Methanothermobacter thermautotrophicus str. Delta H: one gene and its partner. The protein of the gene in region 2 binds, or shares a complex with, the protein of the main gene of each other region. Links are inferred from orthologs where the notes say so. Each region holds a gene or a part of one and is shown on either strand. Other genes may lie near its edges.

Region 1 (13,956 bases), 390 kb from region 2 along the record:
GGAAGTGGGTGAGGCCCTGGGTGAGCTCAGGGGGATATTGAGGGGATCCCACAGGTTCGGGCGCTACGGGATCCTTCTGGGTTATCTTATTCTCTCAATAGGTATAGCACTGCTTATACAGCCAGACCCTGATCTTGTAATTTACTCATCATTTTTCAGCCTTATAGCAGGCTCCCTGATAGTGGTGGGTTACGGTAACAGGAGGCTCTCCCTCATCATGCCTGTACTGGCATCCTTCACGGTTTCTGGTGTTGCCTTCTTCCTGATCAATACCGGTGCCGTGAGCGGGAACCTCACACTCCTTGTACCTCCGCTGATATACTTTATCCCCGGTGTAACCCTAACCACCGGCATCTATGAACTTGCAAGTGGTGAACTGGTTTCAGGGTCAAGCAGGGTGATATACGGGTGCATGGTTCTTCTCCTCCTCCTGTTTGGTGTCCTGATGGGTATGCAGCTTAACAGGTTTCCGCAGGAGGAATTTGCAGCCATAAAAATATCAGCCATGAGCTACAGCCCGTATCTGGGGGCATTCATATTTGCCGTTGGTATATATCTCTTCCTCTCTGTCTACCGGAGTGATTTTCCATGGATACTTCTTGTGCTCTACAGTGCACTCATGGGACAGCAGCTGGGAAATGTAGCTGGAGGAGGACTCCTCGGGGCATTTCTGGGGGCCCTGTCAATGACACTGGTTGCCAGGGGCATTGAGCTTGCAGGTAAGACTCCGCACTTCGTCACCCTCTACCCGGCCTTCTGGTTCCTTGCTCCGGGGTCCCTGGGTTTCATAGGACTCGCAAATCTTCTGGGGAGGAACTATCTGACATCCGTGGCTGAGATAACACTCTTCGCAATGACTGTGGTTGCAATAGCCCTTGGACTGCTTGTTGGCGCACTGCTCACGGAACCATTCAGTGATAAAATAAGAGCCCCGGGCGGGGATTGAACCCGCGACCTCGGGATTACGAATCCCGCGCTCTCCCACCTAAGCTACCGAGGCCTGAAGTAATTTTTTATGACTTATTGAAACTGGATCCTTAAATAATTAATGGTCCGCATGTATGATCCTGAACCCTGCCTTGATGTTCGAAAACTCCCATCTGGTCCCTGTTCCAAGGTTTATATGTGTTCTGAAACCCTATCATGATCGAAACCTATGTTAAATGGGAATTTTGGAAGATGTTCATCTCTGACCAGGTAATCGTCATCGTTAACGTTTCATGGCTTTTTTATCGGGTCTGTTTATTGAGGAGTCCTTTTTAAATTTCTGTCCCTGGGTTTCCACTCTTCCCTCAGGTAAATACTTTGCAGAGCCGTAATATGTATGAGTTTTTTGTATAATTCAAAACCTGGAGGTTTTTTGAAGGAAGCATGTGTGGATGAAGAGAGCCTTCAGGAAATGGCCGGGCTGCCCCCATCCAGGTCAAGTTTCATGCCATCCCTCGCTGCCAGTGTCCTGATACCCGTTGCCTCCTGGACCTGAATGCCTCCATCTCAGGGTCGTTGAGTATCATCTTCATTCCAAGGTGGGTCATCACTGCAATACCAGGTTTCACATCCTCCACAAGTTTTATGAAATCATCCGTACACATGTGGCCCCTTATATGCTCATCCCCTGGTCTTATGACGCTTGATATGAGGACATCCGCCCCCCGGTGGTAATCGGCAAGTCCATCGAAGTACTCTGTATCCGAGGTATAGGACACTGAAAGATCATCAGTCCTTAACCTGAACCCCACACCTGTCGGGTCCCCATGGACGGTGCCTGTACCTGTAACCTCAAGATCCCCTATATCCACTGTCTCACCGGCTGATAGTGTTATGCATCGTGATCTTCTCATATGGTACTCTGATATGCATGGCCCCCAGTCCCTGTAACCCTCCATTACACTTAAACTTCCCAGGATGGTGCCCCTCTGGCGCGTCATGCCCCTGGTCATTGCCTCTATGAGTACCTCTGCATCGGTGTAGTGGTCAGTGTGTGAGTGGGATACCATCACAGCATCCAGCTTCCTGGGGTCAGAGTCAAACTGATAGGACCTCACAAGCGCCCCTGGACCCGGGTCGATGTGGATGTTCATGCCGGCGATTCCATCAATCCTCAGCCCGCCGGTCATCCTTTTCTGTGTTATGGTGGCGAAATCGTCCGCCACCACTCCCTAGAAACGTTAACCTCATTCAATCACCCATCCTATCTTTATCCGTCGCCAATAAAAATTTATTCCTCCCTGCGACAGATTATGACGTCACAGTCGACCTTTATATCTCTCCCCTCCACGCAGAGGTTCTCATCCCTTACAGCTATTTTCTCGCCGGGTGAAAGGGTGCCGCCATCTGATATCCTCATGAGTACCATGTCCCCTGGACCTGCAACCTTCTTCCAGCGAGTGTCATAGGCCTCAACGTCACCGGCAAGTTTAACCTCCACGTGGCTCCCATCCTGCCTCATAACCCTGCCGACCTCACCCTCTGTGAGGATCCTTGAGGCCAGTTTTATCTCCTCCCGTCGGTCTAGCATCTCCTGTTTGAGTTTGGCCCTCCATTTCTGTAGGAGGCGGACGTCCCTCACGATTGTATCACTCAGAAGCCTGTGGGCGCTCTTCTTATCCAGTGAGGGGCTCTTTATGAACAGATCATATTCACTACCAACAGATGGTGTCTGTGAGGATACATGGTCCATGAGTTCCCTGAAGAGGTCAGCAACATCCTTAAGGCTTGTCTTTGTCTTCCACCTCTTTTTAAGGAACCTGTTTGTAATCTCCTTGGCTATCTTATTTCCGAAGACTATTATTGCAGTATCACCCTTTTCCATGCTGGTTATCCTTGAACCTGTGAGTTCAATTATCTGATAGGCCCCTGTTGTTGCGTATATCCTTCTTCTTCTTGTCTCAAAGGGTGTTTTCTGGCTTATTTCACCCACAACAACGTCGCCAAGGCTTCTGACCTTGCATGTGTCATCTGTGACCTTTATATTTACGCCAAGCTCCGACGCCCTCCTCTGGAGTTCCTCATCACTTTTTATCTTGCCTGTGTACAGCTCCTCCTCAAGTACCTCTCTACTTGATTTATCACCAAAATAGGCTATTCTCCGTTTATCTCCAGCTATGACGCATCCCTTGCTACTTATGTAGGTTATGATGAGACTCATTGTGGATCACCCGATCATCTATACACATGAATTTGATGGGACAGTTAATTAAAGGATTCGAATTTTATGATCGCCTCCCCTATTAGCATGGACCCCTTAATGAAAAACTGGCATGCATCATCAGATGAATGAAGTGAAGAGATTAAGCAGCTCGGTAGTTGCTGTCTTCTTACTACCGAATCCAGATGAAGTACCGCACAGAGGAAGCAGAAGGTGACTGAAGATAATAAGGTACAGTCAACCCCTCAATTAATAAAGCGCCATCAACATAAATAATGGTGAGGGGGAACCAATGAAAGATGAGTACACCAATTCTCTCATAAAGGAGAAGAGTCCCTATTTACTGCAGCATGCACACAACCCTGTGAACTGGTATCCATGGGGTGATGATGCCTTCAGAAAGGCCCTGGCAGAGAGGAAACCCATATTTTTATCGATAGGATACTCCACCTGTCACTGGTGCCATGTGATGGCAAGGGAGTCCTTTGAGAACCCTGAAATCGCAGATATACTCAATCGAGACTTTGTTTCTGTTAAGGTGGACCGGGAGGAGCGCCCGGATATTGATGCCATATACATGAGGGTCTGCCAGATGATGACAGGTGCCGGGGGATGGCCCCTGACGATCATCATGACACCCGAGGGTGAACCCTTCTTTGCAGGGACCTACTTCCCTCCAGAGGATAGGGGTGGAGTCCCGGGCCTTAAGACGATCCTTGAGAGGGTTGTGATGCTCTGGAAGAAGGACGCCGACGGGATAGCTGAGACCGCGAGGAAGGTCGTGGAGGCCCTGAAGGAAAAGCCCGCTTCATACCAGATTAAACCTGAAACCGTGGATATGGCCTACGAGTACCTCAGGAGGAATTTTGACAGGAAAAATGGTGGTTTCGGGTCTCAGCAGAAATTCCCAACTCCCCACAACATCCACTTCCTCCTCACCTACCACCTCCGGAGGGGTGAGGGGGAGGCCCTTGAGATGGTCAGACTCACCCTGGAGAGGATGAGGTACGGTGGAATATATGACCAGCTGGGTTACGGTTTCCACAGATACGCTGTTGAACCAACATGGACGATACCCCACTTTGAGAAGATGCTCTATGACCAGGCCCTCGCAATGACAGCCTACCTTGAGGCCTTCCAGGTGACGGGTGATGAGCTCCACCAGAGGACCGCCCTTGAGATTTCAGAGTATGTCCTCAGGGACCTCAAGTCCCGGAGGGTGGATTCTACTCGGCCGTGGATGCTGAAAGCGGTGGTGTTGAGGGTGGTTACTACCTCTGGAGGGCATCAGAGATACAGGAGGCCCTCGGTGATGATGCAGACCTTGTAATGCGCTACTTCAATGTTCTTGAGGATGGTAACTTCAGGGGCGAGGTGAGGGGTGCGAACATACTCCATGTGGATTCCCCTGAGAGGGTGGCAGAGGAGTTCAATCTGACCCTCGATGAACTTAATGAGAGGATAGAGGAGGCAAGGAGGGTCCTTCTTGAAAGAAGACTTGAACGTGAGGCCCCTTCTGTGGATGATAAGGTGCTCACAGACTGGAATGGCCTGATGATCGGTGCCCTTGCACGCTGCAGCAGGGTTCTTGACCATGATGAATCCCTCAGGGCAGCTGAAGGGTGCCTTGAATTCATTGAGGGCAGGTTAATGTCCGATGGAAGGCTACTTCACAGGTACAGGGATGGCGAGGCAGCCATAAACGGGAAACTGGATGACTACGCATTCCTGATATGGGGTCTCCTTGAAATGTATGATGCGACCCTCCGGGAGGGGTACATCAGAAAGGCCCTTGAACTCACAGAGATCCTCAGGGATAACTTCAGGGACTCTGATGGTGGTTTTTATCTCACAGATGATCCGGATGTTATTGTGAGGCCAAAGGAATCAATGGATGGGGCGATTCCATCAGGTAACTCTGTTCAGATGCAGAACCTTCTGAGGCTCGGTGGTCTCCTCGAGGATGAAGGACTGATAGATGAGGCCAGGGGGATACTGAAAGCCTTCTCCAGGAGGGTTGAATCGTCTCCAGGGGCTCACACCTTCCTCCTGTCCTCTGCAGAGTGGGCAGTTTATGGTGGGAGGTCCCTGGTGGTTGTCTGCAGTGGAGAACCAGAAATACCTGCAGTTCTCAGGAAAACCCTGATCCCGGATTTCACCCTCACAGTTATGGGGGGATCAGGTGACTGGTCCTTTGCCCCGGCACACCTCAATGAGAAGGTGGCCCTGGGTGATGGGTGCACCTACTACCTCTGTGATGGCAGCAAATGCCACCCGCCAGCAGAGGACCCTGAAAGGGTCATCGAGTACCTGGGGGTGAAATAGATGGGCAGACAGAAAGACCATGAGAAAGGTCCCGGTGAAATTATGGAGAGCCACGGGCACCATGAGAAGAAGGGTAAGATGATGGACAGCCACGGGCACCACGAGGAGGACTACAGGAGGAGGTTCATCATATGCCTCCTCATGACCATACCCGTGATCCTTTTAGGGGAGCTTCCAACTGGCAACGTCCTGTTCAGTTTTGAGGGCAGCGAATTTCTGGTGCTCATTCTATCATCAGCAATATTCCTGTATGGGGGATACCCCTTCCTCAGGGGGTCCCTGCGTGAGCTATCATCACGCACCCCCGGTATGATGACACTCATTGCAGTTGCAATAACAGTGGCATACACCTACAGCCTCGGGGTGATTCTGGGCCTCGAGGGAATGGTATTCTTTGTTGAACTCGTCACACTGATAGATGTTATGCTCCTGGGTCACTGGATCGAGATGAGATCCATAATGAGTGCATCAGGGGCTGTTGAGAGGCTTGCAGGACTGCTGCCCAGGAGGGCCCACCTGGTGGTTGACGGCAAGGTTGAGGACGTTGATGTGAGCACCCTCAAACCAGGTGACATTGTGGTTGTGAGGTCCGGTGAGAGGGTACCCTCAGATGGGACCGTCATCAGGGGGGAGTCCCATGTCAATGAATCACTGCTGACAGGGGAATCAAGGCCCATAAAGAAGGTGCCGGGGGATGGTGTCATCGGGGGCTCCATAAACACTGGGGGGTCCCTCACGGTGGAGGTTGAACGTGTGGGTGAGGAGTCCTTCATCTCCCAGATCATTGAACTCGTGGGCAGAGCCCAGGAGGGCAGGACAAGGACACAGGTCCTTGCGGACAAAGCCGCCTTCTGGTTAACCTCCATCGCCCTCCTCGGTGGGCTTCTAACCTTCATCGCCTGGTCCTGGCTGGGGATGGACGTATTCTTCTCCCTTGAAAGGGCCGTCACCCTCATGGTCACCGCTTGCCCCCATGCACTGGGACTTGCAATACCCCTCGTTATAGCCGTCTCAACAGCCATCTCCGCAGGGAGGGGTATACTCATAAGGAACCGTGAATCCTTTGAGAATGCCCGGGACCCTGATGTGGTTGTATTTGACAAGACAGGGACACTCACCATGGGTGAGCTTGGAATAACCGATGTTATATCCTTTGACCCTGAAATGGATGAGGGAGAAATATTATCCTACGCCGCGGCCGTTGAATCAGGATCAAGCCACCCCATAGCAAGGGGGATAGTTGAAGCCGTTGCTGAGGTCCTTCCGGTGGAGAACTTCAACTCACTTGAGGGCAGGGGTGTGATGGGGCATGTTAACGGCTCAGTGGTGAAGGTGCTCAGTTACGGCTACACAGAGGAGCTTGGTTTCAGCATCAGTGACCCCCGGGTTGATGAACTGATAGGTCAGGCCAAGACCACCGTATTTGTGATTGTGGATGATGAACTAAGGGGCTGCATCGCCCTTGCAGACATGATAAGGCCCGAGGCCCGGGAGGCTGTGGGGATCCTCAGATCAAGGGGTGTCAGGTGCCTCATGTTAACAGGTGACAGCAGTGCAGTGGCTGGGTGGGTGGCCTCAGAGGTTGGTATAGACGATTACATGGCTGAGCTCATACCCATTGAGAAGTATGATGAAATAAGGAAGCTTCAGGAGGAGGGGCTGAGGGTTGTAATGGTCGGTGATGGTGTCAACGATGCCCCGGCCCTTGTACAGGCAGACATTGGTGTTGCAATAGGGGCCGGAACGGATGTTGCAATCGAGAGTGCCGATGTTGTCCTTGTGAGGAGCAACCCCCTTGACGTTGTGGACCTGATGGATCTTGCAGCAGCCACCTACAGCAAGATGAAGGAGAACCTCATCTGGGCCACAGGATACAATGTCATAGCCCTCCCTCTGGCGGCAGGAGTCCTCTACGGGCAGGGTATCATCCTCAGTCCCGCCATGGGAGCCATCCTGATGTCACTGAGCACCGTCATAGTCGCCCTGAACGCAAGGACCTTCAGCTTCAGTGGGCAGAGCGGCCGTTAAATCCATGTCTAAGCAACAAAAATGGGCTTAGACATTTCATTCCCTCAACCACGTACCATCAAAATCCATGCCTCAGCAGCTGCCAGACATAAAATGAAAGGATTTAATATGATGTTCTACATAGTATCCTATGTAAAAAGGATGGGTGAAGAAAATGAAAAGAACCCTTGAAAACCTTACAAAGGCCTTTATTGGTGAGAGCCAGGCAAGGAACAGGTACACCTTCTATGCCAAAATCGCCAAGAAGGAAGGATTTGAGCAGATATCCGAGATATTCCTGACCACGGCGGATAATGAGAGGGAGCATGCCAAGTGGCTCTTCCGCCTGATAAATGACCTCAAAAAGGAGGTCGGTGAGGACCTCAGCTCAATCGTGGTAGATGCGGAGGCTCCCCTCACACTTGGAACCACAGATGAGAACCTCATAGCAGCCATTGAGGGTGAGCACTATGAGAACAGCGAGATGTACCCTGAATTTGCTGATGTGGCAGAGGAGGAGGGATACCCTGAAATTGCAAAGAGGCTCAGAGCAATAGCCGAGGCAGAGAAACACCACGAGGAACGCTACAGAAAGCTCCTCAAGCTGGTTGAGACAGGTAAGGTTTACAGGAAGGATGAACCCGTGACCTGGGTCTGCAGAAAATGCGGCTACGTCCATGAGGGAACAGAACCACCTGAGAAGTGTCCATCATGTGACCATCCGTCCAGATACTTCCAGGTGAAATGTGAGGACTACTGAAGGGTCACCAATGACAGAAACCAACCAGATATTCAGATGCAACGTCTGCGGAAATATCGTTGAAGTCCTTAACCCCGGAGCTGGACAGCTTGTATGCTGTAATCAGCCCATGGAACTACTGGTTGCAAGAAGAACCGATGTTGGACCAGAGAAGCATGTCCCGGTGGTCGAAGAAACCGGTACTGGCATCAGGGTTAAGGTGGGTGAGGTTCCACACCCCATGGAGGAGAACCACCACATCCAGTGGATAGAGGTTATTGCCGGAGACATGGTCTACAGGAAGGACCTGAACCCTGGAGACAATCCAGAGGCAGAGTTCCCTGTTGAGATGGCTTCAGACTTCATGGTGAGGATCTACTGCAATATACATGGTCTCTGGTACTGAGACACAGGATTACCTTTTTTTAGCCAGGAGGTCCCGATGTGAAGATTAAGTATGCCACCATAATAGTTGATGAGATGGAGGAGTCTGTTAAATTCTACAGGGATGTGATGGGGTTCACTGTAGACAGCCATTACGATCTTGGAGCCAGCGGAGAGATAACAATCCTGAGGGGTGAAGGAGAAGCCATGGTGGAGCTGATCAAAAACCCCACCGATAAACCCGGATTCTTTTCAATAGGAATGGAGGTCGATGACCTCGAAGCCACCCTGAATGATCTGAGATCGCGTGGAGCAAGGGTCCTTATGGAACCGACACCAATAACGGTGGGGCTCCTGGCATTCATTGAGGACCCGAATGGAGTCCGTATAGCCCTGATTGAGCACCGTTAATCAATAAATAAATCGTCACTCTGAAACATCCTGAACCCCAAAACTTTTATTTTCCAGAATATAAAGAAATCCAACATGAAGCGTATCCATTTTATCAGCCTTTTAATTCTCGTTGTGGCTGTGAGTGGGTGTATAAACTCGGGAAACGGCAGCATAAACCAGCTGGTGCCCGAGATAAACGACCATATAAAGAAGGGTGACTCCTATTTCAATGAATCCGCCATTGCAGCCAACAGCTTCAAACTCGATGAGGCACTATCAAAGTGTGAACTCGCAGCTTCAGAGTACAGGTCCGCCAGGGACCTTGCATCGGAGGCCCTGGGCTATGCCAGGAACGGTGCAGACCCGGTAATTGTTAATTACCTCGAACTCCTTGTATCTGAACTTGAGGCCAAGATAAACGCAACCATTGAACTTAAAAATGCCATCCAGATGTTCAGTATCAATGAAACAGGAAACGGTAACTCCAACATTGAAATGGCAAACAGCTACATGAGGACCGCAAAGGAGCTTGAAAGTGAAAGGATGGAAATTGTGAAAAAAAATCCGGAAAAATTCAGCTAAACGATCAGACTCATCCAAGTCATTTTTAATTCCCCCTTTCAACCTCCAGGAACCTCTCACCTGTCCATTTCACAGCCAGGGATCCGAGGGGTGCTGTGAAGAGGATGGCAAGTACAGCCATTGCGAGTATTGTTTCACCGGCAGCCACTCCAGCAGCAAGGGGTATTGCTCCTATAGCTGCCTGGACTGTGGCCTTTGGTATGTACGCCGATATGCAGAACACCTTCTCCTTAAGGTTAAGATCCGTTCCCTTGAGGGAGAGCAGGACACCGATACTCCTCACCATCAGTCCAGCGGTGATCACTGCAAGTCCCAGAAGGCCGACATGGAATATGAGCCTCACATCCACCTGTGCACCTACAAGGACGAAGAGTAGTATCTCCGCGAATATCCAGACCTTGTTGAACTTCTCAGATAATTTGAGTCCAGTCTCGGGCATCCTCTCCAGGATGACAAGTCCCACCACCATGACACCCACAAGGGCGGCTATCGGGAGATAGGTGCTAATAAGGTCCCCCATGTTCTTGAGGAGGATGGCTGCACCTAGGATTATGAGGGTTTTCTCGGTGTTCCTTATCTCAAACCTCCTGAAGAGATATACCAGGGCAAGACCAAGTGCAAGGCCTCCAGTTATCCCCGTCAGGATTGATAGTGGAACTCCAATGGCCTCGACAAGGAGATTAACCTGCTGTCCCTGATATATGCCGAGGAATACAGAGAACAGCGTTATTGAAACAACATCATCAACTGATGCCCCCGTCAGTATAATCGTGGGTATGCCCTTGGCTGTTCCCATCCTCCTCTCAATGAATGAGAGCATCTGGGGAACTATGACTGCCGGTGAGACTGCGGCTATAACAAAGCCCAGTATACCCGCCTCAATGATGGGAAGTCCAAGTATGTAGTGTGAGGCCACCATCACCGCAAGGCCCTCAAAGACGTCCGGGATGAAGCTCATCTTGACTGCAGTCATTCCCACCTTCCTGAGGCTCTCGAGGTTTATACCAAACCCTGCCCTCAGAAGGATTATTATGAGGGCTATAACCCTGAGGTCGGGGGATATATCCATTATGCTCTTTGATATGAGGTTCAATCCATGGGGGCCTATAAGGATACCCAGTATCAGCATCCCCAGGATTCCCGGGAGCCTTGCCCTGGTGAAAACCCTGTTGAATAGAAGACCAAGTAGTATGATAACAGCTACGCTAAATGCAACGTACTCCAAATTTATACCTCCAGTTTGAGGAAAGTTTCTCCCACATTATTATGCAGGAGTCATCAGCCAGAAAAAGCGGTTAAAGGTGGACTCCATCACCTGCAGGATGTAATTTATCTCCATATTTATCCATTATATACTTTATGAATGCTGAACATGACCTTTCAGTTAGTATAAAAAAGTGGAAAATCTCCGGGACCAGGGAATTCATGTTCCAGGAGAAGGCATTTAACCAGCAGACCTGAATCCTTCAAGTCCAAGAAGAATGACCAGAGCTGCGGACTGTGTGATGATCGAGAATGCCACAAGTCCCGGTACAGAGAGTCCATAGAGGTAACTCATGATGAGGCTTCCTGAAAACCATGCCACGCCGAAGATGGTGTTAAATGTACCGTAGGCAGAGCCCCTCCTCTCCGGAGATGAGAATGCAGAAACAGCCGCCCTCATAACAGACTCCTGGGCCCCCATGCCCACACCCCAGAGTACAGCACCCATAACTGCAGCCCATGAACCTCCAAGGAATGAGAGGGGTGCATAGAACATTGAAACGAGAACCGCGAGGGCCATCACCCTGAAACCGTACCTGTCGAAGTATCTGCCAGATACCAGGGCTGAGAGGGCATCGGTGAGCATTGCGAGTGCATATATAATGGGGATGTTTGAGGGATCCAGAACACTCCTGACTCCAAGGTGATATCCGATCAGTGGGAAATCAGCATACCCCAGGGCAACGAAGCATACCGAGGCAAGGTAAAGCCAGTAAGCCCCCCTGAAATCTCTGTAATCAATTTCTCCTGATGCTTCAAGTTCAGAGGGCCTCGGGAACATGAGGTAACCGGTGACAAGTACTGCAATGGCTATAGTGGCGGGTGCCAGGAGAACCAGGAAGCCCTCCCGGTAGCCTCCGCCGGATGCAAGAACAATGAAGACCATTAAGGGACCTGCAACTGCACCTATCTGATCCAGGGCCTCATGCAACCCGAATCCGGCTCCATGACCCATATCATAGGAGGCGTAGGATAGCATTGCATCCCTTGGTGGTGTCCTGAGGCCCTTACCGAGCCTCTCAAGTATGATCAGCAAAACCGCAACCTGCCAGTTACCTGCAAATGCAAGGAGGGGAACTGCAAGGAGGTTGATAAGGTACCCGGCAAAGGTTATGAGCCAGTACCTCCCGGTTCTATCAGAGATGTAGCCCGAGAGAAACCTCACAAGGTATCCAGATAGCTCCCCGAAACCGGCTGCAAATCCAACCATGAATGCGCTTGCACCCAGAAAAGCCAGAAATGGACCCGTTATCCCCCTACCACCCTCATAGGTCATATCAGCGAAGAGGCTCACGATTCCGAGGATTACAATGAATACCGTTGATTTCCTCATGATGGTACTCCCTTCAACAAGATTTCCTCAGCATGCGAGCAGTGTTTCACCATCCATGAATACTGGCCAGCATGTAAATTGCCCTGTAGGTGTACTCCGGTTCAGATATCCCCATATAGACGGACCTCCTGAAACCACCATCGGGATTCCTTATTTTCATTATAAACCGTGTGACATCACTCACCTTACCCCTCAGGATCTCATTGATGCGGAACCCCGAATGGACGGTTTCAATGTATGGTGGATATGATATGGGTGTGAAGTTCCAGGCACCATCCGAGAAGCAGGAGTCTGTGAACTGAAGGACCTCATCGCCCGGAATCTTCATGCCATGGCCGTTGAGTATCTCAAGGGCAAAGCGGGTGTTGATTATATCTGAACCATAGGCACCGAATCCCCCATCCTCATTCTGAATTGAGAGGACCCATTCCGGTATTTCATCAAGGTATTCCCCATGCATCCTGAGGACGGAGTCCATGTAGAAGGTTATCTCAAGGCTTGATTTCCTGTATGATGTCCTCAGCATCTCAGTGAATTTCTCAGGTATTTCAAAGTTCCTGCCATAATCCCTGAGGATACTGCACCTGTAGAAGAGTCCCTGGGCAGCGAAGGTCCCTCCCCTGTGGACATCCTCGAGCCAGTCCAGGGTCTCCTCAAGCCGGGGCGGCTCATGGTCAAGGACCTCGAAGGACCTGATGGCATAGTAGGTGTTCTTTGAATCTGGCAGTCCCTCATAGAGTGTGTAACCGCCGCTGGAATGTCTCCTTTTATTGAGAAAACTTATGACCGAATTTTTCAGTGCTGGGGGATCAAACATTCATAACCTCCCTCTCAGGGCACACAAATATATATGGATTCCAGTTTAATATAATAAACCTAACATTTATCATTTAAATAAATCGTTTCTATGAGGAATACCATGATTCAGTCATGTAATGAATGTAAGGGTAAAGGTTACCGTGTTAAGAGTTACAAGATATGCAGCGCATGCCATGGAACAGGTTTCAGATCAACAGAGGATATAAAGGATCATTTCAAGGGTGTTTCAAACAGTGCAAGGCAGAGGTTCGACCTCGAGGACTCCCATGAGGTCCCCTGTGAGGTATGCAGGGGTAAGGGTGAGGTGGAGGTGAGGGAAACCTGCCCCACCTGTGGCGGTAAGGGTGAGGTTAACATCTGCCCATCATGTGGAAGGATGATGAAGGGTAGGGATGAGTACTGCCCGGAATGTCAGAAGAAGGAGAAGGTCTACATCCTCCACCCTGCATGCACAATGGACGACCTCGAGGTTGGAAGCATATACCGTGGGAAGATAACCAGGGTTGAAAAATATGGGGTCTTTGTGAGCCTCAACAGCCACGTCTGGGGACTCATGAGGGGATTGTTCCCAGACTACAAGGTGGGGGATGAACTATTCGTCAGGGTATCCCAGGTGAAACCCTACAAGGGCGAGGTGGACATGATCCCGGCCAGTATAAAGGGGCCCTACGAGGTTATCAAGTTAAAGAAGGACCTGCCAAGGACGAGGATAGCAGACATAGATACAAAGAGCCTTGGTAAAACCGTGCGGATAGTGGGGGAGGTCATTCAGATCCAGCAGACATCCGGTCCAACCATATTCACGGTATCCGATGAAACCGGGACCACATGGGCTGCGGCCTTCGATGAGCCAGGTATAAGGGTCTACCCCCACATACAGATCGGCCACATAGTTGAGGTTATAGGAGAGGTTAACCAGCACACAGGAAAGATTCAGATCGAATCCGAGTCAATTGAACGCCT
Region 2 (17,129 bases):
CATGCGGCCAGTGGAATAACAAACTTTTCCAGGGCCTGCGAGGTCGCTGAAATGGTTGGAAAACCAGAGATAGCCATGACCCATTCCACAATAACAATGGGTGCAGAGCTAAAAGAACTTGCAGGTGTGGACGAAGTCGTTGTTGCAGACCCTGTATTCGACAACCAGTTCACAGTTATAGACGACTTCGCCTACGAGGACGTCATAGAAGCCCACAAGGAGGACCCTGAAAAGATAATGCCACAGATCAGGGAAAAGGTCAACGAAGTCGCAAAGGAACTTCCAAAACCACCAGAAGGTGCAATACACTTTACACACCCTGAAGACCTTGGATTTGAGATAACAACCGATGACAGGGAAGCTGTTGCAGACGCCGACTTCATAATGACCTGGTTCCCAAAGGGAGACATGCAGCCAGGCATAATAGACAAGTTCATAGATGACATAAAACCAGGCGCCATCGTCACCCACGCCTGCACAATTCCAACCACCAAGTTCTACAAGATATTCGAAGAAAAACACGGCGACCTTGTAACAAAACCTGAAACACTCAACGTAACATCCTACCACCCAGGTGCCGTACCCGAAATGAAGGGCCAGGTCTACATTGCAGAGGGTTACGCCTCAGAGGAAGCAATAAACACCCTCTTCGAACTCGGACAGAAAGCAAGAGGTAACGCATACAGGTTACCAGCCGAACTCCTCGGACCAGTATGTGACATGTGCTCAGCCCTCACAGCAATAACCTACGCAGGTATACTATCCTACAGGGACTCAGTCACACAGGTACTCGGCGCGCCCGCAGGTTTCGCACAGATGATGGCCAAGGAGTCACTTGAACAGATAACAGCCCTTATGGAAAAGGTTGGAATAGACAAGATGGAAGAGCACCTCGACCCCGGTGCACTTCTGGGTACAGCTGACTCCATGAACTTCGGAGCATCAGCAGACATACTCCCAACCGTATTTGAAATCCTCGAGAAGAGGAAAAAATAAACCTAGGAAAATCCCAGAAAAATTTATTTATTTTTTTATCCAAGTAATTTTTACACTTCAATTTACTGACTTTTCAATCCCAAGCAGCTGAAACTGGTGTTAAATTGATAGATAAAATACTGAAAAAGGCGGCAGAAGGGTACCAGCTCCAGGATGGAGAGGTTATCCAGTTATTCAGAATAAGAGAATCCGGGGATCTTGCCAGTCTCATGAAAACAGCCTTCAATATAATGCGTGAAAACCGCGGCTCTGTGAAGCTGACATCCACAGTGCACATAACAAACATGTGCCAGGTCAGGCCACGGTGCGGTTACTGTGGATTTGCTGCAGGCACATCAAAAAATGGTTACTATAACTCATTCTTCAAAACTGATGATGAGATCCTTGAAGCCGCCCTCATAATAGAGGAATCAGGAATACCCAGGGTCAGCTGCTCAGGTGCCCATGGATTCAATGGTGAGCATGCCGTGAAGGCTGCCAGGATAGTTAAGGAGAACACATCACTTGAACTCCTCATAAACGTTGGATCTGACCTCAACAGGAGTGCCACAGAGAAACTTGCAGACTACGGGACAGACACTGTATGCTGCAACCTTGAAACCACCAACAGGGAACTTTTCAGCAGTGTTAAACCCGGTGAGAGAATCGAGGACAGGATCAGGGTCTGTGAAATGGTTTGTGCGGCAGGTATTGAGCTCTCAAGTGGCCTGCTCATAGGTCTTGGTGAAAGCTACGCTGATCGCCTGGAGCACCTTAAGTTTCTATCTAAATTTGAAACCCTTGGTGAGATACCCATAATGGGATTCAACCCCTACCCTGGCACTCCAATGGAGGAACATCCGCCCTGCCCCCTGAGTGAGCAGATGAAGACCATAGCCATTACAAGGATCCTCTACCCTGACATAAGGATAACAGTTCCAACACCCACAATAGGGCCCGAGAATGTCAGGTTTTCCCTGATGGCCGGGGCCGATAACCTTGCAACTGTTATACCGGACGGCTACCCCCATGACGTTAAGGGTGTGGGGTCCCCCCGCTACGGGAACCTCAGGGACGTCCTGAAGGTTGTGAAGGAAATGGGACTGAGGGCCCAGTTAAAACCTGCCCCCTCAGCCGAGGGAGTGGCTCTGCTCTGATTGGGGGTGTTGAAATGCTTGAGGACCTCATAGGTAAAGCCTACCTTGAATCTGCAGAGGACAGACGCCGCGGGGACAGATCTGAAGAGGTTGAGGCCATAAGGAAGTACATAAGGAGTGCCCGCAGGACCGTGGTCCCCAACTGGAATGCTGAGAAGGTTGATGCGATAAACGATGTCCTCAGAAGTTTCAATCTGCGGGAAGCCGAACACCTTCAGTTCAACACCAACTGGGCAGACCTCACCAGGATGCCAGCAGTCACAAAGGCCCTCATGGCGCTGGACATCTCAGGTGCGGACCTTGTAATTGCCAGGGGGAGGCTCGGCGTCCCTGGTTCAGGGTCCCTCCTCGTTATAATGGACTCCAGGGGACGCCTGCTATCTGCAGCCATGTCCCCCCCACATGTAATACACAGCATGGAAGTGAGAGAGGCTGTGAGGTCAGAGATGACCCATGCACTTGAGAGGATAGGGTTTAAAAGATAAAGGCCCCATCAAAGAACAGCAGAGAAAAACAGGTCCATAAACAGTATGAACCATATAACAGGAAACAGCTGATCAAAAATGAAACCCCCTGAAACAGGCATAACAGAAACCGTGAAGACCTTCTTCTCATCCCTCACAGTTGGTGACATAGTAAGACGGATATCCCATCTCAAATCCTCTGCAGTCACTGGGTGGCTCGATGATGCCAGATTTGAACCTGAAAATGCCCTGATTATAGGCTCATACTTCACAGGCGCCGCGATCTCAGGTGCCCTTGACTGCAGGGTTACAGTTGCAGATATAAACCCCCAGACACGTTTCCTCCTTAGGGGAGATGTGGACTTCCGGGAGGGTATTCATGGACTGAATGGTGACTGGGACCTCATAGTTGATACAACCGGCATTGGTGGTGTAACCCCTGAGGAGCTCTCAGGTTTCACTGCAGGGGCCTTCATCGTTGAGGACCCGACCTCTGATGGCAGTGATGAAACAATAATGGGCTACAACAGTACCGCTGAACGGCTTGAGGCGGTTGAAGCAGATCTGAAGGCGTCCCTCCGCACCCTTGGACTCGGTGCCAAGACCTCGGGCACAATGACCCTCACAGTCGAGGTTCTTCGAAGGTCAATGGCCGATGCCCTTGAATGTAGAGGAGTACTGTATGCAACCGCAACCCTTAGGTTCTTTGAGAGGATCCTCTTCAGAGAGAGGGACCCTCAGGGCTTCCTCAGGGCCCTTGAATCACCTGCCCTTACTGTATCGTCCCTGGGGGATATCAGCTGCGATGAGATACTTGAGGGGAACCTAGGAATGATAAGGTCGGAGGTTACAGAAGAGGACGGTGATAACAATTAGAATAGACTCCCTTATCGAATTGATGGATAGGGTTGCCCCCCCTGAACTTGCCCTCCCGGGTGACCGGATAGGATACCATGGCCCTGAAATCGAGGTTGAAGCTGTCCTCGTCCTCATGGATTACCTTGAGGATGTCGCTGTGGATGGCTACGACCTCCTGGTCCTCCACCACCCCCCTGAGGTTGAACCCCCCATCCCCTACCTCACAGTCCACTCCAACTGGGACGTTGCCGATGGAGGTGCCTGTGACGCCCTGGCAGATGCCCTGGGACTGGATGTTGAATCATTCCTTGACCCTGATACAGGTGTCGACCGCATATGTAGGGCTGATCTATCCCTTGAAGAGCTCCTCGAAAGAACAGGGGTTCTTAATCCTGAGACCCTGCGGGTTGTTAATCCCCGTGAATACGTGGACAGGGTCGCTGTGGTTTCTGGCTTTGGACTCTCAGATAAATCACTCATAATGAGGGCCTGGAGTGAGGGTGTATCGGCGTACCTTTCAGGTGACCTCACCCATGGACCCGCCATCCTCGGGAGGAACATGGACCTGACACTCATAGATGCAGGTCACCATGCGACCGAGATGCCCGGTCTCCACAGACTCCGTGAGGTCATTGAGGATTTCGGGGTCATGGCGGAACTCCTGGATACTGGCACCCCCTGGAGTGAGTACAGGGCCGCCTACATTTAGGTACATGGAACGCATGAACTTAAGGGAAAGAGCAGAAAATGGCGGTGATATTATTGGAGATCTCTGAACTTGAAGGGAAAAAGGCCCCCCGTGGTGAGGTAACCCTCGTTGGTGCCGGCAGGCTGGGGCTTCGAACAGCCCTCAACCTCATGCAGATACACAGGGGAGGCCCCGAGAGGATAAATGTGATTGATGGTCAGCGTGTATCTGCCGATGACCTCATATTCCGCCTCATGGGTGCCACGCCCGGGGAGTACAAGGTGAAGTTCATTGAATCACTTGCAACCCCTGGCTTCTCAAGGACGGTGAGGGGCATCCCCGAGTACATAGACCGGGACAACCTCCACCTCCTCAGGGGAGATGTTGTCTGTGTTGAGATTGCAGGTGGTGATACCCTGCCTGTGACTGCAGAGATAATAAAGTACGCCCAGAAAAGGGGTTCCGCCACCATCAGCACCATGGGAGTTTTCGGGATAGGTGAGGAGGAGGTGAATGCCATCAGTATAGAGGAGGCTGATCCCGGGAACCCCATAGTGGAGTACCTCCTTGATGAGGGCGTCACTGACCACCTGCTTGTAGGGACCGGGAAACTGATAAGGGACTGGGAGCCAGTAACCCCGTACGTCCTTGACCGTGTATCGGAGGTTATGACTGCAGAGATACTCAAACTCCTCAGGAGGAAACTCGGATGATAAGGGTTGCGACTGCTGAGTGCTTCACCCATGGATTCGTTGCAAGGGAGATACACGCCTACTCCATGGGCTACCCTGGAGGCTACAGCTGGAGTGTGGACTCAGATGTGGTGCTGGTGGCAGGTCTCTTCATACCAACCCTCTCAGGTATAAGGAGCATCCTCAAATTTGAACCCCCTGAACCCTCAGCCACCCTGAATGACATCAAGGTCTACACTGAAGAGGAGGATGAGAGGGTGGCCCTCATGATGGCAAGATCCGTGAGGGAGCTCACCTCAGCAGATCTGGGTATAGGTACGACCGCAGGTATCGGAAGGGGCGGCATTGCAGTTGTCTCAGAAAACAGGGAGGAGGTCATAAACTCCGATGTTGAAGCGGACCTCAGGTTCTCAGGGGCTGAAGAGATCCTCATGAGACAGAGATCCGGTATACGGTGCGCACTTGAACTCCTTGAATCCTTCCTAGAATAGGATTGGCATAGGAATCTATTTATTGTATCCTACGAATAATTTATTAAAAGGAAGAAATAGGTGGTGGTTTAACTGCTTCTTGAAATAACCGACCTTGCGGTTGAGGTTAGCGGAAAACAGGTCCTCAAGGACATAGACCTCTACATCGATAGGGGAGAGACACATGTCCTTCTCGGACCCAACGGTTCAGGTAAGAGCACCCTCTTCATGACGATTCTGGGTTTTCCAAAGTACAGGGTTACAAATGGTCAGATAATCTTCAAGGGTGAGGATATAACCGATCTGAGCACAACAGAGCGTGTGAGGATGGGTATAGGTGTCAGCTTCCAGAACCCCCCAGCAATAAGGGGTGTGAAGCTCATGGACCTCCTCAAGGTTGAATCTGGTCTGGAAACAGAGGACGAACTGACACCCGAGCTGCGGGGACTTGCAGCCAAGATGAAGTTCGATGAGAGCTTCCTTGAGAGGGATGTGAACCTTGGATTCTCAGGTGGTGAGGTTAAGAGATCCGAGATCCTCCAGTTACTGGCCCAGAAACCTGACTTCATAATGTTCGATGAACCGGATTCCGGTGTTGACATTGAGAATGTGGAGCTCCTGGCGGAGGAGATCAACGTGCTCCTTGACAAGGACAAGAAACCTGGTCTGAGGAAGAAGGCAGGGCTCCTAATAACCCACCTGGGATACATACTGAACTTTGTAAGCGCCGATACCGCCCATGTGCTCATGGATGGCAGGATAGCATGTTCAGGGAATCCACAGGAGATAATTGAGGATATAAGGAAGGATGGATTCAAGGGGTGTGTTGAATGCTGCGGGATACACTGAAGAAGGCTGAGAAGGCCAGGGAAAAGAAGGCCCTCTACGGTGAGGACATCGACCTTGAAAAATTCATAAAGGAGGAAGCCGGTGAACACGAGGAGGTGACGAGGGCCAAGGAGGTCCCCAAGGAGGTCCAGGAGACACTCCTGAGGGTCGGTGTTGACCCTGAGGAGAGGGAAAGGGCAGGTACCTTCATACAGGTTGATCAGTCAGGCATCTGCACAACCTGCGCCTCCGAGTCAATAGAAATCATGGGAATGAATGTCGCCCTCGATAAGTACAGCTGGCTGAAGGATTACATGTGGAAGGCAGTTGCCGTTGACACCGACAAGTACACCGCCACCACAGCCCTCAGGGAGGCTGAGGGTGAAATGGGTGGTTACTTCATAAGGTCAAAGCCGGGTGCACGTGAGGTGTTCCCCCTACAGGCCTGTATGTTCATAGGTGATGAGAGGGTTATGCAGACAGCCCATAACATCGTAATAGCTGAGGAGAACTCTGAACTTCACATAATCACAGGCTGTGCAACAGGAGAGGATGTGAGCTCAGCCCTCCATGTGGGTGTATCCGAGTTCTACCTCAAGAAGGGTGCCAGGATAACCTTCACCATGGTCCACAACTGGGCAGAGCAGGTTGAGGTGCGCCCCAGGACCGGTATAATGGTTGGTGATGACGCCACCTACATAAACAACTACATACTGACAAGCCCCGTGAAGAGCATCCAGTCCTATCCAACAGCCTACTGTACCGGTGAGAACTCAAGGGTCGTCTTCCAGTCCATCCTTGGTGGTCAGAAGGACTCTGTGCTTGACATGGGCTCAAGGGTCATACTTGAGGGCAGGGGATCCAGTGCCGAGATGGTCTCACGTGCTGTCTCCAAGGACTCATCACAGATATATTCAAGGGGTCACCTTGCGGGGCGGGTCCCTGAGGTTAAGGGTCACCTTGAATGCCACGGTCTTGTGCTCTCAGATGACTCAATGATATACGCTGTCCCTGAACTTGAGGGTAGCGCCACTGAACTCGAGATGTCCCATGAGGCCGCTGTCGGTAAGATAGCCGAGGAGGAGGTCATGTACCTCACCTCAAGGGGTCTTACCGAGGAGGAGGCAGCATCCATGATTGTGAGGGGCTTCCTGAGTATGGATATAACCGGCCTTCCACCCGAACTTGCGGCTGAAACCAAGAGAATGCTGGATATGAGCCTCAAGGGCATGTAAATCCAGCGAATTTTTTTATTTTTGGGTAATCCTGGAACTTCTTTAACTGAAAGAAAGTACAAGCCTCTACTCTGAGGATATAACCCGGAAAGGATAATTAGAGGAAAAAATAGTTATTCTGCGATTATTATGAATTCACCGACCTTTTCAACCTTCCCGAATGGTACCAGGAGGTAGTCGCCCTTCTTCTTGGCCCCCTTGACTGTCACGTTTCTACCGCTGTCCACCTTGATAACCACGTCGGTTATCTTACCTGTTTTATCGTTGATTATGAGTTCTTCAAGCTCCCCCAGGATGCGTGCATTGTTGGTGGCGACCTGGTATCCCTTTATCTCACTCCAGTACTTCTCTTCCCCTTTTATGAGCTTCTTCTCTTCCATCAATCTCACCTAAAATCTTCTCCAGAACCTTCAAATCCCTGCAGCTATTTATGTTAACCGCGAGCTCCAGCATGGAAGCCTCAAGGATCCTCTGTTCTTGTACTCTGTTTTTACTCATTAATATATTTACCCCGCAGGGTACTAATCCATCCAGGGACCCTGAAAAATCAAGTCCATGCCTTCTGCACAGGTCATCTGGTACTGCGACACACATGGCAGGTTCCGGGCATGAATGGTAGCTGGATATTATCCAGTCAATGGTTGATGGCCTCACAAGTGGGAGGTCAGAGTTGATGACAAGGAGGGGCTCATGGTATGATTCCTCAAGGTGTGAGAGAACCTCCCTGAGATCCTCCACATAACCTCCGCCCGATGCTCTGAATATGGGGTGTCTTCCCCTAACATGATCCTCTGTCATGGGGGTGTGTGGGCTTGTTACCACGATTATCCCATCAACACCGGTGGCAGACTCCAGGGCCTCGAGGACATGGTCTATCATGGGTCGTCCTGCTACCTCAAGGAGGGGCTTTTCACAGTCGATAGCTAGCCTTGTGCCCCTTCCACCGGCCATTACAAGTGCCATCATCCTATTCAATCCATTTATCTTCCTTTCTTGACTGCAACTTTCTCCTCATTCCGAGGATGCACGGGCCGTTCTGCCTTCCTCCCAGGGGCTTGTGGGGTGTCCCCATGGAGTTCATGCACCTTGCCATGACCGCTGCACCCATGGCCAGGGCATCTGAGACAAATATACAGTCCCTGAAGCGGTCCTTCACATATTCAAGTATTAGACTGGGCTTTGTGCCTGTGATTCCGGCCCTGCCTGTGACACCGAGGACCGAACCCTCCTCAATGACACCCTCCTCGAAGGCCTCATCTATGAGCCTCTTTGCTATGAGTGCGCTGACATGGTCCAGTGTTGCAAAGAGGGTGTGTATACCATCCTCCTGGTATATGCTGTGGCCGATTTCTGTTAGTTCAGGGAGCTTATCACCATTTTTACCTGCGTCACATCCTATGAGTGTGGTGCCTGCGCTGTAGGCGGCCTCTGTATCCACGGGGACCGTTCCGAATCTTTTTCTGTTTGCAGGGACCTTCCGGATGTCGATTATTTCATCATGTATCCTCTCGGCATGCCTCCTGGCCTTCTTCCAGTTGGCCCCCTTGAGGATGGATTTCTTGTAGAGGTCAAGTGCTGCTCCGCCCCTGCAGTCCACCATCTCGGTACCCCTGATTATGGCGTCCGGTATTGCGCCTGCAAGTCCGCAGAAGTTCCCGACGGTCCTTGCGTAGGGTTCATCCGCATTGACTATTCGGCCTGCCAGGGTTGTTCCAAAGTCCAGGGAGACGCAGGGGTTCCTGTAGTCCACATTTGTCCACTTTGAACCGACCTTGATGCCTGCTGTTACAAGTTCTCCCTCCATCTCGTTTGCAACAACCTCCCTGCCCGTCGGAGGTATAACGCTTGCCACTGCACCGTCGAATATTACACGGTCGAGGTAGCAGAATTCTCTGAGGCGTTCGGGGATGTTTTCCTTTGAGAGGGCGGGCGCCATCTTCCTGGGGGGTATACCTGCTGCAAGGCAGCCGTCTGCCAGGGCTATTATGAGTTTACCCACCTCCTCGGGTGACCCGAAACCTGCTGTTACACCGGTGGATCTTACAACAAAGTCGAGGTCCCTTTCAATGTCAACCTTCGCCCTTCTGAGGGATTCAAGTATCGTGTCTCTTACGAGTTCAGAGACAGCCTCCTTTGTGAGCTCAACACCCCAGACTGTCTTGCCAAAGACCTCCTCTCTCTCCCGTGGGGGTCTTATGTCACGGGTCATCTTGACGGTCTTGTCAAGGAGGTAGGTCCTGCTGGTGTTGAGGTTGGTGGCTGTGAGAATGCACTTTGTTGTTGTGTTGCCGAGCTCCACTGAGGCAACAATGTAGTATACATCCGGGCGCATTGAGTAACCTGACCCCACCGTCTTCTTGGTAAAGGGTGCTGTTTTAGTATCCTCTATTGTTATGAATCTGCTTTTTGCTATAATGGGCTTGGGACCGAATAATCTGCTCAAAAATGACAAATGATTACCCCCTGATTTAATGTAATATTGTATCTGGGGAGTTAATATAAATCTTATGAATAGGGTCAGATGAAAAAGAATAAAAGGTTTAAAGGGGATCTTCACCCGAGAAAGTCTGGTGGGTGAGGGTTTGTTGTTAGACTGTCCTCACCAGGTGAATTGTGCAGGGTGCGTAGTGTACCACCTTCTCTGATACACTTCCAAGGAGGTGTTTGTCAACCAGGCTCTTACCTGTACCCATCACTATGACGTCGACATCCTCCTCCTCTGCAACTTTAACTATCTCATCTGCAGGGTCACCCTCACGCATAACGGCCCTGAAACTGACATTGGGGTTTTCTGGGCCTGTTAGTCCCTTTTCCATGTCCCTCAGTATCTCATTACCCCTCTGGGTCAGCTCCTTAACCATCATCTCCTTGACTTTCTTGGGTGTGAGGAATGGTACCGCCGTGTCAACCACGTATAGACATATGACCTCTGCTTCCCTCCCATGGAGGAGGTCGAGGGTGTGCTCTATGAGTTCATCCATGTATTCTCCCATTGTTGGAACCAGAATTTTCCTGTACATTTCAATCACGCCAGTACAAAAAGTCTCATAATAACATATGATATGTACACTGCAAGTAAAACTATGCCGCCAGTCCTCTTAAGTTTCATGTCCCCTTGCCTTATAAGGAGGACAAGGAGCACAGTGACAAGTATCATCACCGGTGCATCAAAGGTGAGGGACAGTCTCTCGACGGGTACAGGTGCTATGAGGGCCGGTACACCTATGCCCACAAGTATGTTGAAGGTGTTGCTTCCAAGGACTGTGCCTATTGAGAGTTCATGGAGTCCCTTCACCGCAGATGACAGTGTGACCACGAGTTCCGGTATACTGGTGCCTATGGCCAGTGTGAAGAGTCCCATTATCATGGCAGGTATTCCTGCGATGTCTGCCAGTTCAACTCCGGTGTACACAAGTATCCGGCAGCCTATAACAAGACCTGCAAATCCCACGACTGTGAGGGCAAGCTTTTTTAGGTCAAGGGGTTCTCTTTCATTTTTACCTGAATTTTCATCTGAATAGGTCTTCTGGGCCTTTATGAGGCGCCAGAGATAAACAGCATAGGTTAGGACCATTACAAGTGCTGCAATTTTACCTATATTTCCGAAGAACATGAAAAATAGAAGAATCAGACCCGTTACAAGGGTTGCGCTGAAATCCCTCTTAAGACCGTCGGCGTTGGTCTCTATGATCCCAGCCACCACAGAGGATATCCCCAGGATCCCTGCAATGTTCCATATGTTTGAGCCTATAACACATCCCACCCCTATATCTGTACTCCCGGACAGGGATGCTATGAGGGCTGAACCGAATTCAGGGAGGGATGTCCCGATGGCAGATGCAGTAACACCGAGTATGACCTCAGATATCCCCAGGGAGGATCCAAGGTCAACCAGGTTATCAACGAATAGATCCGCAGATTTTATAACCAGTATCAAGGAGGCCACAAGGCCCACTATGAGAATCAATACCCTTTCAAGCAAGTTATCACCACTGAAGAATTTCTTCAATACCCTCAAGACCAGTATAATAATTGAATACTGGCACTTAAAAGTTTGTGTCGGAAATATGTTGCCGTTTTCTTGTATTTAAAGATTGTTATAATAAAAATGAACATTTTAGTATTAAAGATGTTGAAAAAAAATTAAATGGTTTAACTGCTCCTAGAGCAGTTTGAAGAATGGGTGATCTTCCACTGGCTCTGTGCCTATGTCCTTGGCTGCTTCACTTATGAATATGTCAGCCATTGCACAGGCAGGGAAGGCCATTTTGGCGTTTTCTATTGGACCGTAGAGGACGAAGTCACCACCGGCCATCTGCTGGATCAGGTTGGATCCAACGTCACAGACAGGCCAGGCCTCCTTGTGGTCCTTCTTGTATTCACGTAGCCAGTCCCAGGCTGATGGCACGTTGTGTATACCACTACCAACAGGGTAACCCCATTTGCTCTTGACTGCAAAGGATGTCCTCACAGCCACACCGGCACCCTGACCGAGTGGTGTTACAGCCACGTCCATGAGGTACTTGTCGATACCACACTCAGCAGCCATTTCAAGAAGACCCTTGTCTATTGTGCCTGCACCGTCTTCCCAGATTCCAATCTTACCATCAACTGTGGGGTCCATTGGGTTGAATCCGAGGACAATTGAAGCTGAGAGTTTTGTTTCCTTGAGAGCCTCAAGTTCTGCCTCATCAGCGGCCATGTTGACTGAGTTGTAGATTGCCCTGTCCTCAAGTCCAACTTCACTGGCGTAGTTGGCACCTGCAATCCTTGCCTCACCGGATGTTGAGTCTATGAAGAATGGTGCGTCTGTCACATCACCCACAAATTCAAGATACTTGACAATTGCTTCTGGTGTCTGACCGAAGGTCTGGACGATGTGCGGGTTACCTGTGACATCAGACATCTCTTCCTGGGTCTTTATGAGGGCTTCTGCCTTGTCCTTGTCAAAGACACCTGCCTTCTCATCCTCGATGATGCTGTGTCCACCATAGAATATTGTTCCTGCTAAAACAGTTGGGTACTCTCCTGGCTGACCACCAATTTTGGTTCCAGCTATATCCAGTACGATCTGTTCCTTATCAAACCTAAACATATGTAAACCTCCAAGTTATAGTCCGAATAGGGATTTTAAAAGTCCTTTTAACAGTCCTGCAAACAGTATGTTTGTTACTGCAAGGATAATCAGACCTATCACAATACCATATAAAATACCTATATCTCTACCGATCTGCTGTCCTATTCTCTGTGAATATTCACCTACGGTGAATTCCACCTTTTCCTCGATATCATCGAGCCTCTCATTTGCCTTGTTGAATTCATCAGCAGAGACAAGTACGCGGGGTATTGTGGTTTTATCTTCCTCTGACATCAGATCACCCCTAATATGCTCATCATTGCAGGTACACCGACAAGGAGGACAGCCAGGAGGAATCCGATGGCTATACCTGAAATCCTTGTGGCTATCAGACCTGCGAATAACCTGCCATCTCTACCGATGAGCTGGTTCCGGTATTTTATGTCCTCTACAACACGCTTAATGCCACGTATATTCGGTTTGTTGGATAGTATAATCATCTGGAAGCCTCCCTAGACCAGTAGCAGTATGCCCAGTGTCAGGGTGAATGCAAGGCCTATCATTATACCCTGAACCTTACCTGAGTACATACCTGCGAACATTCTGTTGGTGGAACCTATCATTTTAACCTGTGTCTGGATGTTCCTCATCCTGGCCTCGATGAGTGCTGTTTCTGGTGCCACAGGCTTGACTTCTTCGCCTTCCTCTTCTTCTCCGCCTTCTTCAACCTTTATGACCATTGCCTCTTCTTCAAATGCGCCTGGGTCCTTTTCAATGCACTCCTTGACCTTGGCTTTGATGGCGTCGGCGTCCTCAACGTCTATGAGGTTGACGATTTCCAGCTGTTTCTGGAACCTCTCAATACCCTCATCTGGTATGTTCTCTATGTAGGGAATGGCACCTGTTGCACCGATGATGTTCCTCTTATCAGGGTCCACACCGTTCTGGTGGAGGGCCTCAATACTCTGTCCTGTGATGTGTCCCTGGACCTCTGAACCGCAGAGTATAAGGAACCTGATGTTGGGGTTTGATATGAGGTTGGCGATCATCTTTTCGATACCGAGGTTCTCTGTCTTGCATGGCCCTGCGATGGCAGCGCCGGCCTCCACTGGTACGTCTTCTATGTGTGAGGCAAGGGTGGTGGCAGCCACAGGACTTTCGGGGTCACCCACGATGTAGTCCCCGTTGACCACAGGCCATCCTTCAGCAGGTGATTTCTTTTCAACCACTCATAACACCTCCTATAAGAGCAGGGCAAACAGGATGATCAGACCAAGAATGAACCCGTAAACCATGTTGGTGAGTTTACCTGCTGTGAGGTACACTCCCTCCCTTCCAGGATAGGAATCCAGTGGGGTGGTTGTTGGGTCCAGTGAGTTAATCAGATCATCTGCTGTAGCCTCTAATTCTGCTATCTGTTCGTTTATCTCATCCATGGATAATATTATAACTTCCCTTCCGAGAGCAGCCCCTATCATACCGGTGGAAGGATCAAGGGTCAGGTTGTATTCCGGAGCGATCTTAACAAGTGGTAACATTTCCATTTTTAAAGCCTCCTACTGCTCTTCCTCCTTAGGCCAGAGACCTGACCATTTCACGGATGCGGCTTCCTCGAAGGATGCGCTCACGAATGACTTGAAGGCCACGACCCAGCAGAGTGCACCCACCAGTGAAACCAGCCACCAGCCAGGGTTCAGTCCTATTCCAAGGAGGCCAGCAATGGCCATTGATATGAATCCTGTTGATGCTGCCAGCTTGAGTGTCCTTGTCTGGTTCTCGTTTGGTCCCAGACAGGCGTTGAATGGGTGCTGGATTGCCATTGTGTTGAGTATGAAGAGCAGACCTATGAATCCTGTTGCTATGACTGATGTTAGAACCGCCTGCATGGTGTAGCTGCCTGCAATGGCCGCTGAAAATCCAAGCACTGAGAGAGCTGCTGCCCCTGAAATCTCAGCTGTGCATTTCTCAAGGATCGGGATTTTCATCTTAACTATCTTCTTACCGAGTACGGCCACGACGACACCCAGTATCATGGCGAGTATGAGTCCGACGACTGGTGCTGCCAGTGCAGGTAGCGTGAACACTGATGCGAGTCCGGCGACAACACCGACTATACCTATTGAAACTGACATGTAACCTATTGATGGGACACCGGTACCCAGACCGTAACTTGCAACCCTTCTTATGGCGTCTGCACCCCATATGATTGCGCAGACAGCTCCCAGGGATGCGAAAACGGGGCCTATGACCGGGTTAACCGTTGATGCGTATATGCCTCCCAGTCCACCGATTATTCCGAGTGCCATGAGCCTGCTTTCAGGTATGGCTGCACCGGCCGGTCCTCCTGCTGCTACTGACATTAGAAGACACCTCCATATACGAGTAATGTTGAAAGGGCGCCTGCAACAATGGAGGCTATGAGACATGCCACTATTCCCCTTCCGATCCTCTTGAATTTAGGATCGTGGAAACCTTCTATGGTACCTCCAATGTTATATGATGCAATAACCGCGTTTATGAAGAATATACCGACGGCGAAGATTGCTGCAACACCTGCAGCGCCAATTGCACCATATGAAAGGGTCTTAAGGGCTTCGTTGAGTGCCCAGTATATGAGCCCACCACCTATTCCACCGAGGGCTCCCCCGATTATACCGCTGACAAAACAGACGGTTGGTAGACCATGACCCTCGGTACCTGGTGTGACGTATTTTTCCTGTTCCATGCCTGTTAGGGGGTCCACAGCCACCTTTGCAGATACAGGAACTGTACCCACACCATATACATAGATGAGGTTACCCACAAGCATGGTGATACCTATCATGAGCATTGAACCAACGGCTCCAGCAGCCATTATCATGAGTGGGGACTGTCCGGTCATGGCTGCAGCTGTTATGAGTCCTGTTAAACCTGCACCTGCAGCAAGCATTGCTGTACCGGTACCCACTCCTGTGGCTGTTGCCATAGCTGCTGGCGCACCACCCACAGGTACGAAGTGAACACCTCCACCTATGAGTACTCCTCCAGCGGTTATAGCTCCTATCAGTAGTAATGGATCCATCTATTCATCCTCCTTGTATGGTCCATATCTGTTTCTTGCAAAGACTTCAAGTCTGTTGTTGAGGATTATCAGTAACAAGACTATTATGAGGCCGGATATTATTCCGCCGGTTATACCGAAGACTATTGTGTTCCAGAAGCTGAGGAATACGATTGCACCGAATGCGAATCCTGTTAAGGGTCCGCCGTACTTTGCACAGAAGTGAACAACGTCCATTGAGTTCCTTGCACCCAGCTCTGCCTTTGTTGTTATGTCACCGTGAATCGCAACCGGGATACCTCCACCGAAGGGGTACTGCTGGTACTCCCTTTCAGCACCGTAGTGGACGTCCCCTGTTGATGAACCGATTGCACCTATTGTTATACCCCAGAGCACTGCCAGAAGTGGCAGCGGGAATGGGTGTGCAAAGCCAGGGATTGGTAGTGTCATGAGGTATGATAATCCTACAATACAGAATGTCACAATAAATCCATGCCCTGCAATTGGGCCTAAGTGCTGAACCAGCATGTCCATGAAGAGTGGCTGGTTGAACTGGGACTGGCTAACAATTCGTCCCATGTGGGATGTTACAGCGTAGGTTGTGTGTACCATTGCGGCGATTACAGCGCCAACTGCAATTGCCATTATCACAGGCAGCTGCATTGACTGCATCAGCACATATGCAACTGAACCAGCAATTCCGCACCAGGTCCCGTAGGCAACGGGTTCCCCTGAAACGGCCTTGTTGATTATACGGTGCAGGTGTCCCATCTGTGGTGCCAGCTGAACCTGTGAGTTGGGGTTACTCTGGGATCCTACGTCAGACTCTAAGTCCTCTGCGGCTCCTGCTATGGTTGCAGCTGCACCCATGAGAGCTACAACACCTAAACCTGTTATCATAGGGTCCATATTTCTTCCTCCTTTTATTTTTTTGAATAAAAAAAATTAGGTGCATTACACTTAAAAAGTTTGTGCAATGCACCTTCGTTAATCTATTTTGCAGGTGTTATGAGTGCTCTTTCACCGGCTGGTTCGAACTCTCGCAGAGCACCTTTGGCGAACTCGCCACGTACGTTGGTGAAGTCGAAGACGAGGTTGTCGTCTGCAAATGCTATTTTCACCAGTGGGTTGAACACGAAGGCGTCTCCACGGGCAGCGTGTGGTGCCTGTGATATACCGGCGTATTCACCCTGGTGACCCACGTTCATGGCGTAGTTTGGATAGTTAGGTCCACGAAGCTCCAGTGGCAGTCCCTCGTCGCCCCTTATTGAGAAGACGTTGGATGCACCACACTGGTCCTGGAGGTCGTAACCGTAGAATCCGAGCCTGGAGTGCTGCTCCTTGTGCAGGTACATTGAGAGGTACCATCCGCTGAGACCTGTCTGGGCATTTGCTGTTGCGAAGGCTGTGGAACATCCAGCTGCAGCTGCAACGACTGCGGCCCTCTGGGATCCACCAAACTGGTCTTCGAGGAGTGCAGGGTATTCCTCGTACTGTTCAAGTCCGTAGAATGTGACCTCACTCGCAACGTCCAGGACTGTGTCCATGGTGTTTGGTGCCTCACAGAGTCCATATTTGTCCTCCACGTACTCCTTACCGAAGTAGGTGAAGTCGTCGAGGATGTTGTCTGTGTAGGCTGCTGTTG

Evidence for each region.
Region 1: the proteins of mtrA (region 2) and MTH_RS03525 are in contact, whole or in part, in a crystal structure (PDB 6ZW0), measured with the Methanocaldococcus jannaschii proteins. The link is inferred for Methanothermobacter thermautotrophicus str. Delta H from one-to-one orthologs.

The regions. Positions count from the first base shown.
Region 1 is NC_000916.1:678,027-691,982, forward strand. What follows is about bases 1,184-3,966. They hold MTH_RS03525 (DUF2121 family protein), read right to left. Parts: upstream 3,149-3,966; coding sequence 2,219-3,148; downstream 1,184-2,218. Other genes in these bases: MTH_RS03520 (MBL fold metallo-hydrolase), read right to left, coding at 1,431-2,156; MTH_RS09885 (thioredoxin domain-containing protein), read left to right, coding at 3,441-3,966. In the rest of the region: MTH_RS09535 (threonine/serine ThrE exporter family protein), read left to right, coding at 1-946; more of MTH_RS09885, read left to right, coding at 3,967-4,478; MTH_RS09890 (thioredoxin domain-containing protein), read left to right, coding at 4,385-5,473; MTH_RS03535 (heavy metal translocating P-type ATPase), read left to right, coding at 5,474-7,501; rbr (rubrerythrin), read left to right, coding at 7,656-8,240; MTH_RS03545 (desulfoferrodoxin), read left to right, coding at 8,251-8,625; MTH_RS03550 (VOC family protein), read left to right, coding at 8,664-9,014; MTH_RS03555 (hypothetical protein), read left to right, coding at 9,090-9,578; MTH_RS03560 (cation:proton antiporter), read right to left, coding at 9,604-10,803; MTH_RS03565 (MFS transporter), read right to left, coding at 11,023-12,174; MTH_RS03570 (prenyltransferase/squalene oxidase repeat-containing protein), read right to left, coding at 12,221-12,991; MTH_RS03575 (DHH family phosphoesterase), read left to right, coding at 13,094-13,956.
Region 2 is NC_000916.1:1,054,608-1,071,736, forward strand. What follows is about bases 11,816-14,768. They hold mtrA (tetrahydromethanopterin S-methyltransferase subunit A), read right to left. Parts: upstream 13,674-14,768; coding sequence 12,957-13,673; downstream 11,816-12,956. Other genes in these bases: mtrH (tetrahydromethanopterin S-methyltransferase subunit H), read right to left, coding at 11,816-12,462; mtrG (tetrahydromethanopterin S-methyltransferase subunit MtrG), read right to left, coding at 12,478-12,738; mtrF (tetrahydromethanopterin S-methyltransferase subunit F), read right to left, coding at 12,738-12,944; MTH_RS05515 (tetrahydromethanopterin S-methyltransferase subunit B), read right to left, coding at 13,686-13,988; mtrC (tetrahydromethanopterin S-methyltransferase subunit MtrC), read right to left, coding at 14,001-14,768. Also shown: hmd (5,10-methenyltetrahydromethanopterin hydrogenase), read left to right, coding at 1-996; 5,10-methenyltetrahydromethanopterin hydrogenase cofactor biosynthesis protein HmdB, read left to right, coding at 1,101-2,132; MTH_RS05435 (DUF3236 domain-containing protein), read left to right, coding at 2,147-2,617; MTH_RS05440 (SAM-dependent methyltransferase HcgC family protein), read left to right, coding at 2,696-3,472; MTH_RS05445 (Nif3-like dinuclear metal center hexameric protein), read left to right, coding at 3,459-4,163; MTH_RS05450 (hypothetical protein), read left to right, coding at 4,202-4,855; MTH_RS05455 (FeGP cofactor biosynthesis protein HcgF family protein), read left to right, coding at 4,852-5,325; Fe-S cluster assembly ATPase SufC, read left to right, coding at 5,398-6,153; MTH_RS05465 (SufB/SufD family protein), read left to right, coding at 6,135-7,367; MTH_RS05470 (PRC-barrel domain-containing protein), read right to left, coding at 7,481-7,747; MTH_RS05475 (TIGR00454 family protein), read right to left, coding at 7,701-8,333; MTH_RS05480 (methanogenesis marker 14 protein), read right to left, coding at 8,335-9,819; MTH_RS05485 (universal stress protein), read right to left, coding at 9,956-10,387; MTH_RS05490 (calcium/sodium antiporter), read right to left, coding at 10,393-11,349; more of mtrH, read right to left, coding at 11,530-11,815; more of mtrC, read right to left, coding at 14,769-14,804; and 3 more genes. UniProt on the Methanocaldococcus jannaschii protein: Part of a complex that catalyzes the formation of methyl-coenzyme M and tetrahydromethanopterin from coenzyme M and methyl-tetrahydromethanopterin. This is an energy-conserving, sodium-ion translocating step.